One region of the Pirellula sp. SH-Sr6A genome, then DNA from elsewhere that is predicted to be linked to it. Evidence: riboswitches for the same ligand, from Rfam matches in the RefSeq annotation. Region 1 holds a riboswitch; the other holds the start of a gene.
The links. Region 1 has a riboswitch for cobalamin ahead of VN12_RS05255 (PEP-CTERM sorting domain-containing protein). Riboswitches for the same ligand answer to the same signal wherever they lie in the genome.
Positions count from the first base shown of each region.

Region 1 (8,261 bases):
TAGAAAAGAACCCCAGGTTGCGCATGATGACGTGGCGTTCCGCGTCGCTCAGCCGATTACTGCGCCAAATCTCGATGTCTTTGGTCATGGGAACTTCGGTCGGCATCCAGTGATTAGCGCATCCGTTCTGGTAATGTTCCCAGGCCCAGTGGTACTTGAGCGGCATGAGTTGATTGACATCGACCTGTCCGCAGTTGATCAATCGCTTCTCGGACGCATTGAATCTTTCGACAGCAGGAGTAGATTGAGATGCCACGTTTTGATTGGTGCTATTCGTAATTATAGACATATGGTTAAGTCCTTGGGTCTGTTGGAATTGGAATGGTTGAACGTTGACTAAGCCAAGCAGCCAGCTCAAGACGGTTCGCAAAATCGCGTGGACCGTCAAGAACTTCGTTGTCGGCTGAAAAATGGATGATTTGGAATGGTCCGTTTTGATCGGGAAGATCGAATCCCCCCAGATCAGTCAAATAGAAGAAGTCTCCGCGAGGTTCATCTCGTACGAACGCCCGAGACACTCCGGGCCGATGGACGACTCGGAAGCCTCGTGCAACCCAGTTGTAGTAAAAGCCGCGGGAGTAAAAATGCATACTTCACGCCGCCTATTGGCAAGCTTCGCAGTCTGGATTATCGATCAAGCAAGTCTTTGTAGACGCAGGAGCATCAACACGATTGAGTTGAATCGCACTTGACTCGCTCTTGGACTTCATCCACTTGGGTTGAATTCCGTGGCGATTGACGTCCAGCGTCGATTTCTCAACCTGCGTGGCAGCTAGACAGCGAAGATAGTAAGTCGTCTTAAGTCCCTTTTGCCAGGCGAGCTGGTACATCGAATCGATCGCCTTACCATTGGGTTTTGCCAAGTAGAGATTCAGTGATTGCCCCTGATCAATCCATTTCTGTCGTCGCGCCGCTGCTTCGATCAGCCAATGCGGTTCGACTTCAAAAGCGGTCGCAAAGAGCTCTTTCACATCGGGAGGGATCGAATTTATCTCCGCAAGAGTACCGTCATGGTATTTGAGGTCATCCAGTATCTCAGGACTCCAAAGTCCCCGCAGCTTGAGCGTGTCGACGAATAGCTCATTGATCTGCGTGAAGTCACCTGACAAGTTGCTCTTGGCATAAAGGTACTTGTAGGTTGGTTCGATCGACTGTGATGCGCCAACAATCGTCGAAATGGTTGCCGTCGGAGCAATTGCCAGGCAGTTGCTATTGCGCATACCATTTTGCGCGATCGATTCTCGGACAGGTTGCCAGTCCATCGACGTCCCGCGTGTAATATCCACTCGTTCGCCACGTGCCTGATCAACGAGTTCCATCGAATCAAGAGGCAGTATGCCGCGCGACCATTTCGAACCATCGTAACTGGAGTATCGACCTCGCTCAGCAGCCAAGCGTGAGGAAGCAAGGATCGCAAAATAGCTGATAGCTTCCATACTTCGATCTGCAAACTCCATAGCCGCTTCGCTGGCGTATGGAATCCCGAGCCGATGAAGTGCATCTTGAAAACCCATGACACCCAGGCCGATAGGTCGATGTTTGAGATTCGACTCGCGCGCCTCTGGGGTTGGGTAATAGTTGATATCGACTACGTTGTCGAGCATCCGGACCGCCGTGGTTACAGTTCGCTCCAGGAGCGTCATATCCAGTTCACCGCCTCGCAGATGTAATCCCAAGTTGACGCTACCGAGATTGCACACGGCCGTTTCTTGCTCACTGGTATTTAGCAAGATTTCTGTGCACAGATTGCTACTGTGAACTACACCGACGTGATCCTGGGGTGAGCGGAGGTTTGAGGGGTCTTTAAAGGTTACCCACGGATGCCCTGTTTCAAATAATCGCGTCAACAATTTGCGCCAAAGATCAACTGCTGGTAGCTTTCGGTTTTGTCGAAGTTTACCTGTTGCAGCCAGGGATTCGTAATGTTCATACCTCGTGTTGAACGCGGTGCCATAGAGATCATGCAGATCGGGAACCTCGCTCGGGCAGAACAGCGTCCACGTGCCTCCCTCTCGAACTCGCTGCATGAACAGATCGGGAATCCATGCGGCGGTATGCATGTCGTGTGTTCGACGGCGATCGTCCCCCGTGTTCTTCCTAAGGTCCAAAAACTCCTCGAAATCCAAATGCCATGGTTCTAGGTAGGCACACACCGCTCCTTTGCGCTTTCCGCCTTGATTCACAGCAATGGCCGCGTCGTTCACAATCTTCAAGAATGGGATGACTCCTTGGCTTTCTCCATTGGTGCCATGAATGCGAGCACCAATGGCTCTTACGTTCGTCCAATCGTTGCCCAATCCACCCGCCCACTTGGAGAGTTGAGCATTGTCGCCGATGCTCTTGAATATGTGCGCGAGATCGTCTTGGACTGTCGTCAAATAGCAACTGCTAAGCTGCGGATGGCGCGTGCCTGAGTTGAATAGCGTCGGCGTTGCACTGGTATAACGAAATGATGAGAGCAGGTCATAGAATTCGATTGCTCGATCGGTTTGCACATCGCCAGGCTCTGCCAGGGCCAAGCCCATCGCGACTCGCATCCAGAAATACTGCGGCGTTTCGATACGTCGCCCATCAATGTGAAGCAAGTAGCGATCGTAAATCGTCTGGATTCCCAGATAGCGAAATTCGTTGTCGCGCTGGATGTGCAGTGCGTCGGCTAAACGCTGGAGATCGAATCCTCGCAAGTCTGGGGAAAGACGTTCGTGCCGAATGCCTTCGATGATGTAGTGTTCAAACTTGTTACGATAGATCGCTTGAAAGTCATCGCGATTCTGAGCGAATCCCAGCGACTGTCGGTAAACGATCGCTCGCTGGAGTGCGGCCGCCAAGCGATCGTAGGCTGGATCGACTTCGATACGGCTGCGCGCGGAAAGAACCAACGAGCGGGCGATGTCACTCGTGGTCATTCCGGAGAACGATCCCTTGATGACTTCATCGATGAGTTCCTCAAGACGAATGGCATCCCTTCTGGACTCAGGCAAAGACAACAAGAACGTCCGGATTCGCCCCGCGTCAAAACGAACAAAGACGCCGGGCTCAATTTCAACCTGCGGAACGACTTGAACCGGCTCTGACCGGCTGTCCGCAATGACTGACTCTTCCTGTCGAACAGCCCGAAGCTTGGCATGTTCGGAACGATAGAGGATGTAGCGGCGCGCCACTTTGAAGTGCTGCCGTTGCATCAAACCGATTTCGACGATGTCTTGAATTTGCTCAACGTGCAGTGGCTCGGTTCGTCCCGGTGCAGTGGCAAGCTCAATGACCTGCTCAACGATGCTTAAGATGTCCTGGTAAGAATCCGCAGGCAGCGGTTGCCCGTCCGCCAGATTCAGTTCCGAACGAAAAGCCTTCTCGATTGCCTGTTCAATTCGACGTCTGTCGAACTCGGCATCGCGACCATCTCTCTTCCTGACCCGCATCAATGCGGCACTCTCGACCGTCCAACCCATGTCTTTAGTTCCTGTGTTAAATTGACGTCAAACAAACCTCATGCGATCACCTCACTGGCAACTACCGGTCGCAAGGCCGGTAATCGCCACTCTGCGAAACGCAATGCCCCAAATAAAACCAAACCAAACACGAAATCCGATAACAACGTGTTTTGAAAAAATGGCACGGCTGCGACATAGCAGCTTGCAAAGCCGGCCCATGATCTCTCATACATCGTTAGCCAACACGCAAAATTCGTAATGACAAAAAAGCCAATCGAAGCCGCCAACGAAGCGGCTATCAGTCGCTTAGCGTCGATTTGATGGCCCGCCCACCAGCCAGCCACGACGTACAGAGCCATTGATAGGTAAATGACAATGCAGATCCACTGAAATCCAATGGCAACGTCGCTAATGATCATGGCGCAAATCGGAATCAATAACGATAACCAACGATTCCCCAGCGATGCGCCCGCAAATAGCCCGACAGCTCCCACCGCCGCAAAATTCGGTGGATGCGGAATTAGGCGACTGAGAACAGCTAACACGATCAGTGTAGCAATGACCGCAATTCGGTTCGAAATAATCATGACGTTGGTCCTTCTAACAATCTTCGCGAATTTGCTTTGCATCGGCGTCGTCGCCACAAAGCAATGCCAGTTCCAGCGATGCCTAGTAATGCAAAGCTCGACGGTTCAGGAACGGCGGTGATGGTCAAGTTGTCGAATGCAACGTAGGTCGGTGTATTAATGCCAAAGGCACCGACATCTGACGAGGCGGACGACAATGACACAGATCGAGAGTTCGCAATTGATGAAAGGTCAACAGTTAACCAATTCGATAGAATGAAATCCTGGCTATTATCCGCAAAAGTGAAGTCGGCAAGATTGACCGTAACCGAACCGATGGAATTGCCCGTACCGTTTAGCCCGTCGAATCCACTGAGCGAGACGCGAAAGAAATCGGGATCGTTCCCAGAGACTCCGCCAAAGTTTTTGGCGAAGCTATCTCCGGTCTGCATCGACAACGCTGCATAGGTCGTGTTGGCCAGTGAAACAGAGGACAAGAGTGTGCTGGACGGCAAGTTAAAGAATGCTCCGTCGGCATATGCCACCGCATACTTAGACGAGCCGTTCGCACCTGTTCCAGCGAAGGAACTGTATTGATTCGAAAAACCTGGGGTCGTGGTGTCAGTGTGATTGGAAACTGCGAAACCCCTCCAACTGCCATAGAGATCATTGTTGCTGTTGAAGAATTCAACACCGCTGACGGCGAACGTGCCATTTCGATCATTTCCACCGAAGGGCCCAGGTGTGGAAATTGCATTGCTTGTGGGGCCATTAAAAACACCAGATCCATTGAGCGGAAATCCCTCAAAATCGACGACAATGTCCGCTCGACCTAGTTGCGTCAGGGACACAACGAGTATCATTGCAAAGGCTAAACGCATATTGGTACTCCAAGTTGGAAAAATGGTTAAGGCAATTCCACAACCTCTTGCTTGGCTCGTGTGATCAGCTTGCCAAGAAGTTGTTTATCGATTGATTCAGAAACAAATAACGTTCGAGCATCCGCGAATAGAAACATCGCGCCACCTTCGTGAGCACTGCGGATTTCGTTATCACCAACCCAAGCGGTTGGGTCGTTGATGCCATGAGCGACCGCAAAGATATTGCGACCGTTGATCCACTGACGGTCTGGTCCACCAACGTCCTCTGAGACGGCAAGCGTATTGCTCAAACCGTCGATGACGTCGCTAAAACGGAATGCTCGTTCGTTAACAAAGAGCCCGTCATCCTGCTCTCGATCAACAATCAGTTCACCGAAGATGCCGCCGTAGCTGATTTGGCCCTTATTGGGTGTGAGGTCTGGTTCCGTCGGACACAAATAGATGGACAAGTCAGTTTTGGCTACGCTTGAGTTCTCAGGCGCATCGAATGGCTTATTCCAATTGATCTGCTGATGAAGATTCAGTTGCTCCACAAAAGGCAGTAGCATTGCAGACCATGCGAATTGGCGTCGGTTCGGAGGAGCGTTCCACGCTCTCCATTCAACGCATCCAGTAGGCAACGATTTGTGCGTGTCGTGATAGTTATGAAGTGCAATACCGACCTGCCTTAGGTTATTCTTGCAAGGCACCTTTCGAGCGGCCTCTCGGGCGGCTTGCACTGCGGGCAGCAATAGAGCAACAAGAACCCCGATAACGCCGATCGTCACAAGCAGCTCGACAAGCGTGAAGCCATCCGAGCGATCTCGCGAGCATAGAAGGCGAAGCCGGACCAAAGCTCGCTCAACAATTTGCTGCTTCACCGAATCATCGCTGCATGACCAGAGTGCAATCTCCGATCGATCTCTACCGCAACCGACGCAGACTTCCATCTCCGATAGTTGGCACTGGCGATTGCAAGGCGATGCAACTTGGTGGACCATATTTGACCCCTCCATGACGATCCCTATACGCTTTCTGTAGCTTTGCCTTCCGTGTCGCGTGATCTAGAATGCCGACGCCTACGAAAGGCAAAGCCCCCCATGCCCGCAATGGTGAGCAATGCTAGACTCGATGGCTCTGGGACTGCTGAGACATTCATAACTCCAACGCCAAGTCCAGTGCCCAATCGGAAATCAAAACCACCTGATCCCGTTGTTAGCCAGTTGTCGCGTATTGGATTGCCTAAGCTGTCGACGAACGCTCCGTTACCTGGTATGTCAAAGAGTCGGACATATTGAATGTTGTTCAAGTCGAGCAGACCGCCAGACACCAGGGTGTGCGAGGTCAATTCAGCGAGATCGAACGGCGTACCGAAACCTCCAGCATGTTTGCCTGCCAGGTTGTAGACGTTCGTGACGTCGTAACCAGCGAATGCTCCGCTCCCTTGGATCGGACCCGTGTTTCGACTGATGCTACTGAACCTTGCGAAGTCAATGCCGTTAGTTGAAACATCGACGTAGGCGAACTCGGCGAACAAGCCTGGAATACCATTCGAGTTAGTGCCAAAGGTAAAGCCGTTTTCGAATACTGCGAAGTCGTGCCCCAGACCGTTCCTGATTCCGGTCGGGAACGTGACTGTTAGAAATCCTGGTGAGAGACCATTAGCGATTTGAGTGGCGTCTAGGTCTCCGAGGCTGTTGAATCCACCTGTCTGATTGATGACCGAACTGCCTCGGGGCGCGAATGACGTTCGAGTTGGATCGATGAAATTTGCCCACTCCCGAAATCGGCTGTCATTGGCTGCAATGGCTGGATCGATCGCGTGAGTGGTCTCAGTGGGGCCTGAGAAAACAAGATCAGCTTTTGCTCTACCGCTTTGAATGCTAACGACTGCGAAGATGGACGCTAAAAGAAGCGTCTTGTGTTTTTGGATCATGGCACGCCTTTCATTCCATGCGCGCAGTCGCTAGCGGAATCCGGACCGCACCAAATTGATGCAACCAGATCACGGGGGCTTTTGAGCGAATGGACTAGCCAACGAATGGCTGTTACTGGCTTTGAATAAACGGGTCAGAAGATCAATGAAGAAGGCAATTGGGGCGTCGACCCCAACGAGACAAACAGCATCGATCAACTGCAACGATTGCCTCAATCCAGGAAGGCACGACATCGTCTAGCTCAAGGTAGGTCTTCTGACTCACCACCGTATCGTTCGCTCACAGCCTTCTCATCCGTTTCAACCCTGATTTGAGTCAGGCGGACAATGGCTCATTCCAAAGAAAGGAGCAACGATTGCAATCAGTTAAGATCACGGGTGGCACACAGCGGCCGGACCGTCCCGGAATTGCCTTCGGGAAGAAGACGCACCGGAGTTCCCTGTTCACCTTGTTGGCATCCAACAAGATCACCTTGAACAACATCAATATACGAAAACCAACTCGCTAGTCAATCACTCATTTCTGAGGAAGAAAGCTAACGAACCTGATCGCTTGCGAACCTCAATGCCATCGTTTGCGCAGACTCCCACTCGCCTTCGCCCGCCATCTCAAGGACCTTCTTGAAGGATGTGATTTCTTCACCACTGACCTTGCCTTCCGACTCAAGTTCCGCCAATCGCTCAACACATTCAGCGAGTCGCTTTTGGTTTTTCGTGTTGCACGCGGTATAAACCTGCTTGATGAACTCAAGTGATTCTTTTGAGGTTGCTTTCGGATGCTGACTGCACCCACCGAGCAGTATCGCAGCAATAACCAGCAATACACTATGCCTCCATAATGGAATGGAACCGCGATTACTAATCCTCATGAGCAAACACCTCCCCCTTGCCACAACTGCTCATCGCAGCCCACGTATCAAGATTTATCGTTGTGGCAACGTACCGTACGCTGCCATCACCCAAAAGTACATAGCCACCTCCTCCGTTCCAAGGTGCGTACATCTGACAAACATGACATGTCGGAAACGAAGGAGCGTGAATAACTCCAGGTTCGTCTGCAGCTGGACCGGAATGGCAAAGAACATACGTCGCGCCATGATCGCATTCGGTAAACGGAAATCGATTTGGGTCCTTAGGACATGAGAAGCTTCCAGGCACAACACCTGTCTTGCCTCTCTAGAAAGTGGAATTCCCGCTGATTAGGCTAACATAACCTGATCTTAGGAGGATTCCGATGCTCCCCGTGCGAAAACGTCATGGGGAGCTTGAATGGTTGGAGATGCTGCAGCTAACACGGCAATTGCGGGGTAAGCAGAGATTTGTTTGTTCCGATTCTTTTCAGACGGTAGAAACCGGTATACGGAAACACGACGTTCGAAGGCGCGGTCTGCGGAATCGCAAACGTCTTGGTCGCCACTCAGGCGACATCTACAGGCGACTGGGAACTTCATTGTCACGCTTTTAGAGA
Region 1 covers NZ_CP011272.1:1,363,588-1,371,848, forward strand. Annotated here, with positions in the region: gene VN12_RS05225 (ribonucleotide-diphosphate reductase subunit beta) at 1-289, opposite strand, end outside; gene VN12_RS05235 (ribonucleoside-diphosphate reductase subunit alpha) at 603-3,449, opposite strand; gene VN12_RS05240 (DUF6580 family putative transport protein) at 3,488-4,018, opposite strand; gene VN12_RS05245 (DUF4465 domain-containing protein) at 4,015-4,878, opposite strand; gene VN12_RS05250 (DUF1559 domain-containing protein) at 4,905-5,858, opposite strand; gene VN12_RS05255 (PEP-CTERM sorting domain-containing protein) at 5,882-6,793, opposite strand; cobalamin riboswitch at 7,022-7,284, opposite strand; gene VN12_RS05260 (hypothetical protein) at 7,330-7,662, opposite strand; gene VN12_RS26765 (H-X9-DG-CTERM domain-containing protein) at 7,652-7,795, opposite strand.

Region 2 (8,261 bases), 100 kb from region 1:
CCATGGAAACACCAAATCGGCAAGTTGCGAAACCGCTCGACCGTTTTGGGATCACCGCCACCACATATCGGTGCGGCGGCTGCGAAAAAGTTGGGATAACGAGCGATAGCATCCCAAGTTCCATACCCACCCATGGATAGTCCTGTGATATAGATCCGTTCGGTGTCGACCCCCGCGTTCTCGACCATCTCGTCCACCAGCTCCTTCAAAAGCTGCATCGAGTCGCTGGCTTGATCGGGTAGCTCGCTCGAAGGCTTGCTCCAATCCACCTCCGACCACTTCTTGTCTTTGGGGCACTGCGGGATCAGGACATACGCTGGGAACTCTTTGCGACGGGCTTCGTCGGCAAAGTCCTTGGCACCATGCTTGAGAGTACTGACATTGTCATCGCCGCGTTCACCCGCTCCGTGCAAGAAAACGACGAGCGGATACTTTTTGCCAAAGCTGTACTGATAGGGCTTCATCAGTCGGTACTTAAGAGTCTGATTGCTCGCACCCACATACTCGCGAGGCTCGTAAATCGATTCGATGGGGACCGCAGCAGTTTGCGATGGAGTGCTTGGCACGATTTGTTTCGACGCAGGGGATGGATTGGGAGAAGATGACGGTGCCGAGTTTTTTTCTTGCGCCATGCCCACCGACGACAAGGCCGATACGGCGAGTGCGGCGTGCAAAGCCCAACGCAGTTGCGATCGAGATTTCATAAACGGATCCTTATTAGCTAGCAATGGATTAGCCCTGGTAAATACGGGACTAGGCGTGAATGCCCGGGGGGTTTTGGAGAGACCCGTGGTGGGAAGGGGGGAGGGGAAAGGAGGCCTAGGCCAGCTCTTAGTATAGTTCTAGTTGCGACGCTCCCAAAGAGGAGGTGGCCCGGTTCTTGGAACCACCGAAGGTTTCCCGTTTGAACCCGCTTCGGTACTCTATGAAATAGACGCAAACACCAGAAACTCGCACGCCTAAGGGAAAACACGCCATGCCAACGATACGAAAGCTCCCCGTCGGGCTGGTCAATAAAATCGCTGCAGGCGAAGTCATCGAAAGACCTGCGAGCGTCGTCAAGGAACTGCTGGAAAACAGCATCGATGCCGGTGCGGGCTCGGTCGAGGTCTCGATCGAAGGTGGCGGAATTGACTTGATCCGCATCACCGATAACGGTTGCGGAATCGCTCCAGAACAACTCCCCTTGGCCATCGCCCCCCACGCAACGAGCAAACTGCCTCATGATGACGATCTCTTCGATGTGCGAACCCTAGGATTTCGCGGAGAAGCATTGGCCTCGATCGCAGAAATCAGCCATATGTCGATTCGAAGCCGCACGACCGATAGTGACTGCGCGTCCATTCTCAGCGTCAAGGGTGGAGAAGCGGAACCCGTTCAACCGACTTCGGGACCGATCGGAACCACCATCGAGATCCGGCACTTATTTTTCAACACCCCTGTCCGTCGCAAGTTCATGAAAAGCGCACAGACGGAAATGGGGCACGTCGTCGAAGCCTTCACCCGCATCGCCTTGGCCTACCCGCATGTCCATCTCGTGCTAAACAACGGTTCTCGTACCCTCTACGATCTGCCGCCAACCGAACGCTGGTCCGAACGGATCCGAAAATTCTTTGGCGACGAAGTTGCCGATGCCTTGATCTCCATCGACCAAAAAGATGAACGCGTCTCGATTCGAGGTTACGTCGCAGATCCATCGGTTTCTCGCAGCAATAACCGTATGCAGTACCTCTTCTTGAACGGTCGTTACATTCGAGACCGAGCGCTTCAACACTCCCTCGGAGAAGCCTATCGCGGACTCCTTATGGTCGGCCGAATGCCAGTCTGTTTCTTGCACATCGATATCGACCCTAAAACCGTCGATGTCAACGTCCACCCCACCAAAGTCGAAGTTCGCTTCGAAGATAGCGGCGCCATCTATAGCCGCCTCCTCTCCGGCCTGCGCACTAAATTCCTCAATAGCGATTTGGTCGCCCGCGTCAGGACCTCCGATTCCACCTCCCATCAAGTGGACTCCACGGCAGCAAGCAGCCTGCCTGTCCCCCTCGCTGCCGGACGTGGAATCCCCAATCCCAACGAACTCCTAGATTGGGCCAAAACGACTACCAACGCTCTCCCAAGCCGCTTGCCCGAATTTCGTCCTTTCTCTCCCACCTCCCGAGGGCAATCCCTCGACGATCCCTTCTTTGGTCCTTCATTACCCACCGTTGCACCGACGCCCTGGTCGACATCGCCGACCGGATCGGATCTACCTCCCACCGCGGTGGTCTGGTCTGCCGATCGTCCTGTCGCGTTGATGGATGACGAGACCGAAGCGATCGATTCCGACGCCCCTCTCGCACCCTCCTACGCGAACAGTGGGATCGACAAGTCCTCGATTGACGGAACGAAAGCAAACATCGGGTTCCAAATTCACAATCGCTACCTGATCACCGAGGACGAGCAAGGCATGGTGATCATCGATCAGCACGCCCTTCACGAACGTATCTTGTACGAGCAAATCAAGAATAAAGTCTTAGCCAAGACGCTGGATGTCCAAAGATTGCTGGTCCCCGAAACGATCACCCTCTCTGCCGCCGAGACGGCGATGGCGTTGGAATTCCAAGATGTTCTGCGGGAAATCGGCATCGACATTGAGCCTTTCGGAGGGGACACCCTCCTCGTGTCCTCGTACCCAGCCATGCTACAAGGAATCTCACCGGGCGAAATGCTGCGTCAAGTGCTCGACCCGCTCATGAGCGGCGGAAAGAAACCCGACGTCCGAAACTTGCTCGACGAACTCATGAACATGGTGGCTTGCAAAGCGGCAATCAAGGCAGGTGACCGGCTTACCAGCGACGAGATTTCGTCGCTCCTATCCCAACGCCACCTCTATCACGACACCCACCATTGCCCGCACGGACGACCGACCGCACTGTTTTTCTCACGCGAGCAACTCGATAAAATGTTCAAGCGGACGTGAACTTCGTTAGGTAGCATCACCATCGGAGCCGCACTGCTTCCCAGTGCGCCAACGTCGAACTCCCCATCCAGCGATCGCAATCGCACCGCAAAGCGCAAAACTGGTTGGCTCGGGTACGGCGCTGAATCGCAGATTGTCCATGGCGACGTAGGCGGGAGTATTCATGCCATACAACCCAACATCCGAGGAAGCAAACTCTAAACGGACGGATCGGACTCCGGATAGAATCGACAAATCGATGGTACGCCAATCGTCCAAAATATAGTCTTGCGCGTTGTTCGCGAATCGATAGTCGGCCAGATCCACCGTCACCGATCCTGTTTGATTCCCCGTCGCATCGAGCCCGTCATATCCCCTGAGGGTGACTTGGAACCAATCGGAGTCGTTCCCAGTCACCCCCCCAAACTTCTTCGCGAATTGATCGCCATTGGCCATCGACAGCGCTGCGTAAGTGGAGTTTGTGATATCGACAGATTGCAGAAGTGAAATGGTAGGTAGATTGATCGTGGCCCTCGAACCCGTGGCGATCGCATAGTTCTGGCCGATCGCAACGCCACCTACGCCATTGGCCCCGCCCCCTGCATAGGACGCATACTGGTTGGTGAACCCTACAGTCGTGGTATCGACTACGTTGCTATACGACCAACCGCTCCAGCTTCCCCAACTCGCGTTGTACGAATTGCTAAAAGAAACTCCTTGACTGCTCCACCCCCCCGCACCATCCGACCCGTTGTAATAACTATTAGGGGAAAGTTGAAACTCATCGAACGTAACCGTGGTCTGCGATAACGCGTAAGAAGGGGCCAAGATAAAAGTGATCGCGAGCAACAATATGGAAATGGAAATCTTCATGGTGTAAGTCCTTACGAGAATAGGGATCAATGCGAGTAACGTGGAAAGGCGCACTCGGTCCGAAAGTCGCGACCGAGAAGTAAGGCGCAACAAATCCACAGGTGATTAGCTTGGTCGAGAATAAACTAGTCGGTCACGACTTCCCCACCCCGACGCGAAAGGAGGGCAGCGAGTACTTGCGGTTCGGTCTGCTCCTCGACAAAGCGAGCAGAACCATCCCCAAACAGAAAAAGAGAACCGCCGGTGTGATAGCTATGAAACTCCTGACCAAAATCGCAGAAGTTACCTTGCCGGCTCTTGAACACCGTGTGACATGATGGCCACCTGGAGCTGTTCGCCGTTCGGGTGTTGATCGGCGTGCTTTGATCAAAGAGGTTTCGGTGCCCAACCCAAATCGAATGCAGCCCCTCCGGTGCCTCCCCCAACACGACCGTATTGGATGACCCGTCGGTGATGTCGACCAATCCGATCTGACGCTCGCTTCCGAACAAAAGCACGCCCCGTCCACCACCAGACAAATCTCCTTGCTCGCTATAGTTGTTTTGACAATTCAAATTTGGGTAGCATCGCAGTCCGCGCTCTCCATAATTGCCGCCATAATCCGTTCGCCCAAAGAGAACCGTCGAATTGGGCGTATCTCCATTGGGACGTGCCATCACCGTCTTCGGCGCCGACGGACAAAGGTAAATGGGGATAGTCCTTGCACCCGCCACATGATTCACAGGATCGATATAAGGGAGCCGAAGATCCATCTCCTCGTAAATGGCTTGCTGCTCGATGAAAGGCAACAACACCGTCCCCCAACTCGGCCTCCAACGAGCACGAATCGCGGCCGAAGTCTCGCTCACGGAACCGGCCCCTCCAAAGGGAAACCTGTTGTAAAGACTGTGGTAGTTATGGAAACCGATCCCCATCTGCTTCAAGTTGTTGACGCACTGAAGCCGACGCGCGGCCTCCCTCGCCGCTTGCACGGCAGGCAAGAGCAATGCGACCAAGACGCCGATAATGGAAATCACCACCAATAACTCAACGAGCGTAAATCCAGACTTGGCTCCACCGCCGGGCTGGCCTTCTCCGCTTCGATGGGCACCATTGCTCAACAAGCTTGCCAATCGCTCCCGACTGGCCTCCACGATCGACTGCTTTACGCGGTCTGAAACCAAACTCCAAGCTCCGATCTCGGCGCGGGTTCGACCGCACCCCAAACACTGCTCCTCGGCATTCAGCTCGCACACTCGAATGCACGGGGACGACACCGAAGGGCGTAAACCATTCGAGCCGGCACCAGCCGGAACCGGTCGAACGCGAGTCGGGAAAACGGACGAAGTCACTGCGGGTTCAGGGCTATTCACGAGACGGCATACATCCATGGACCCGATGCGTACAGCGAGATGCCCATCCAGCCCAACCTGCGAACGATCGAATCGTCGCGCAGCATCGAACGGTAGGTACCTGACTTAAGAAGTACGAACTGGAGCCGTTAAAGGATTACAATGGACCAGCGGGTTGTTCCGCAAAGGAAGTCTGCTGCAACAGCCGCCCCAAACCTGGAGGGCACTTAGCTGTCTAGCTCTTAGTAGGTCTTCTGACTCACTGCCAACCATCCCTCATTGCCTTCTCACCCGAACAATCTCGAGCAATGGCGCTTCCAAAGAAGGAGCGATGGTTTGAAACGCGATTCGCGTTTCGGGCAGCACACAGCGGCCGGACCGTCCCGGAATTGCCACATCAATCGTAGCGCACCGGAGTTCCCTGTTTGCAAAATCGCTTGCGAGCGATCTGCCACCAAGAGCCCCCGAAGTGTAAACAATCGCGAGCAACCCGTCAATCGATTTGATTCCTTCCTGGCCAACGGAAAGAATCCCGTCCCACGCCGTGGTATACTGGCGTCTAGCCCCCCAGCCCCGCCGCAATCCGCGCTCCCACTTGCTTCCGAACTCCCTCCTTTTTCACCACCGATCTATGGTTACCGTTCTACCCAAACGACTTGCCACGCGATTCTCCTTTGCCACTGCCCTCACGCTTGCTTACTTTGGTGCATCGGTTGGTTTCTGCCTGGAATCCCCTGCCCCGTCGGCAGCTGCCACCATCGATTACTCCCGGCAAGTCCAACCGATCTTGACCAAATACTGCAGCGGATGCCACAACGACGACGATGCGGAAGCGGATGTGCAACTCCACTCGCTCGAAGCCCTGCAATCGTCGGACAAGGCAGCGGGATTGATCGTTCCCAAGAACGCGGCCGATTCCAAACTTTGGAAGCTGATCGAAGGTTCATTGGAACCTGTCATGCCCCCCGTCGACGAAACGCAACCCACGGACGTCGAGAAACAAATCCTTCGCGACTGGATCGATCAAGGTGCTTTGGGCGAATCCAAATCCCTTTCTCTTCGCGAGCGTTGGAATCTCCCTCGATCGTCATCCGCTTCGAATCCGCCAGGCCTTTACGCGATGGCTCCCGCCTCCTCCGATACTTGGATCATGGGATACCAAGACCATGTCGCCATCAAAAAATCCCAGTGGATGGAACGCCAGTCTCTCCCCATCACGGGGAGAATTACCAAACTGCGTTTTGCCAAAGACGGAAAGCAAGTGGCAATCATCTCAGGCATCCCCGGCTTGGGAGGACAAATCACCATTGCAGAATTCCAAAATGGAAGCTTGACCCATCGACGAACTATCGAAGGTCACTCGGATGCCATCTATGGCGTCGCGTGGAGCCCCGATGGTCAGTCGCTAGCGACATCCGGGTATGACAAGTCGGTGCGCCTGTGGTCGGTTGCCACCGGTGAGCTTGTGCGAACCTTCTCCGGCCACAATGGAGCCGTCTACGACGTCGACTTCGATCCCACCGGACAAGTTATCGCGACGGCGAGCGCTGACGAAACGATCAAACTCTGGCGCGTCGATTCCGGCGAAAGACTCGATACCATGGGTCAGGGGGAAGCCGAACAATACGCTGTTCGCTTTTCCCCCTCCGGGGACTCGGTACTAGCGGTTGGTGCCGATCGGCGTATCCGCGTCTGGAAAATCCAATCTCTGACCACTCCCACTGTCAGCCCAATGTTGCATTCGGTCTTTGCCCACGAAGCGGCTGTGGTCGCCGTCGCCTTCTCTCCCGACGGAACCAGAATCGCGACGGCTGGCGAAGACCGTTCGATCAAAGCTTGGACGTGGCCAACTATCGAACCACTCGGTGAAGCGGGACGGATCACCGATGTTCCGACCTCTCTCTTTTGGAAGGATGCCAAAACATTCGTCGCGTCATCGATCGACGGAAAGGTGCATCAGTTTGTTTCACCAAGCACTCCATCCCAGCCGATCAATCCAACCACCCCTCTGCCACCTGCCGCGTCGGAGAACCACTCTGTCTCGAATCCCAGTGAAGGCAAAACCAGTAAAGGCAATCCTAGTGATGGCCAAACGGTGCTCGAATTTGGGGAAGTAACTCAGACTCGCTCCCCTGCGACGGCCCAGCATCTCCAACCACCCTGCCGCGTCTCAGGGGCCTTGTCCGAATCGGACGCGAGATCTGCGGCCCCTGGAGACTGGTATTCCTTGGACGCCAAAGCGGGCGAGCCATGGCTCATCACTATCGAAGCCGCGACCCAAAAATCGCCGATGGATAGCTTTGTGGATATTCTCGATGCGAGCGGAAAACCGGTGCTCCGCACGCGATTGCAAGCCCTTCGCGAATCCTACTTTACCTTCCGCGGAAAAGACTCCACCATCGCAGATGACTTCCGCATGCATCGATGGGAAGACATGGAACTCAACGAATACCTCTATGCGGCAGGCGAAGTAGTGCGGTTATGGCTTTATCCCCGTGGTCCTGACTCGGGGTTCAAGGTCTACCCGGGGGAACGCAGTCGCTGGACCTACTTCGACACCACAGCGACGACCCACGCTCTCAATGAGCCCGCTTGGATTGTCCGAGAATTGCAAGCGAACGAAGCTCCCACCCCAAACGGACTCCCAGTCTTCCCGATCTACTATTCGAATGACGATGAATCGACCCGACGTCTTGGCAAGGACAGTCAATTGACTTTCACCCCTCCCGAAGATGGCCGCTACCTGATTCGCGTTCGCGATGCACGCGGGCAATTCGGGGACGCCTACCGATACCGTTTGGTCATCACGCGCCCCAACCCTCAGTTTTCACTCCAACTGGAACCTGCCGAAATCACCATGCGATCTTCGGGCGGAGCCGAGTTCAGCCTGGTTGCCAATCGACGAGAGGGGCATCGCGAACGCATCGACATCCGACCGGTCGACCTTCCGGTAGGCCTCGCGATGACCAGCGATCTAAACGTCGAATCGGACCAAATCCGATGCGTTGCCACCTTCACCGCGACCCCCGAAGCGTTTTCCAAACTGCCCGACGCGTTCTCGATCCAACTTGAGGCGACGTCCCACTCTGCCAACTACCCCCAGCCGCAGTCGGAAA
Region 2 covers NZ_CP011272.1:1,260,427-1,268,687, forward strand. Annotated here, with positions in the region: gene VN12_RS04795 (prolyl oligopeptidase family serine peptidase) at 1-704, opposite strand, end outside; gene mutL (DNA mismatch repair endonuclease MutL) at 977-2,962, shown strand; gene VN12_RS04805 (DUF4465 domain-containing protein) at 2,969-3,814, opposite strand; gene VN12_RS04810 (DUF1559 domain-containing protein) at 3,940-5,166, opposite strand; cobalamin riboswitch at 5,372-5,619, opposite strand; gene VN12_RS04815 (c-type cytochrome domain-containing protein) at 5,777-8,261, shown strand, end outside.
Region 2: it holds a riboswitch for cobalamin, as region 1 does, so the genes downstream of both, VN12_RS04810 (DUF1559 domain-containing protein) here and VN12_RS05255 (PEP-CTERM sorting domain-containing protein) in region 1, are expected to answer to the same signal.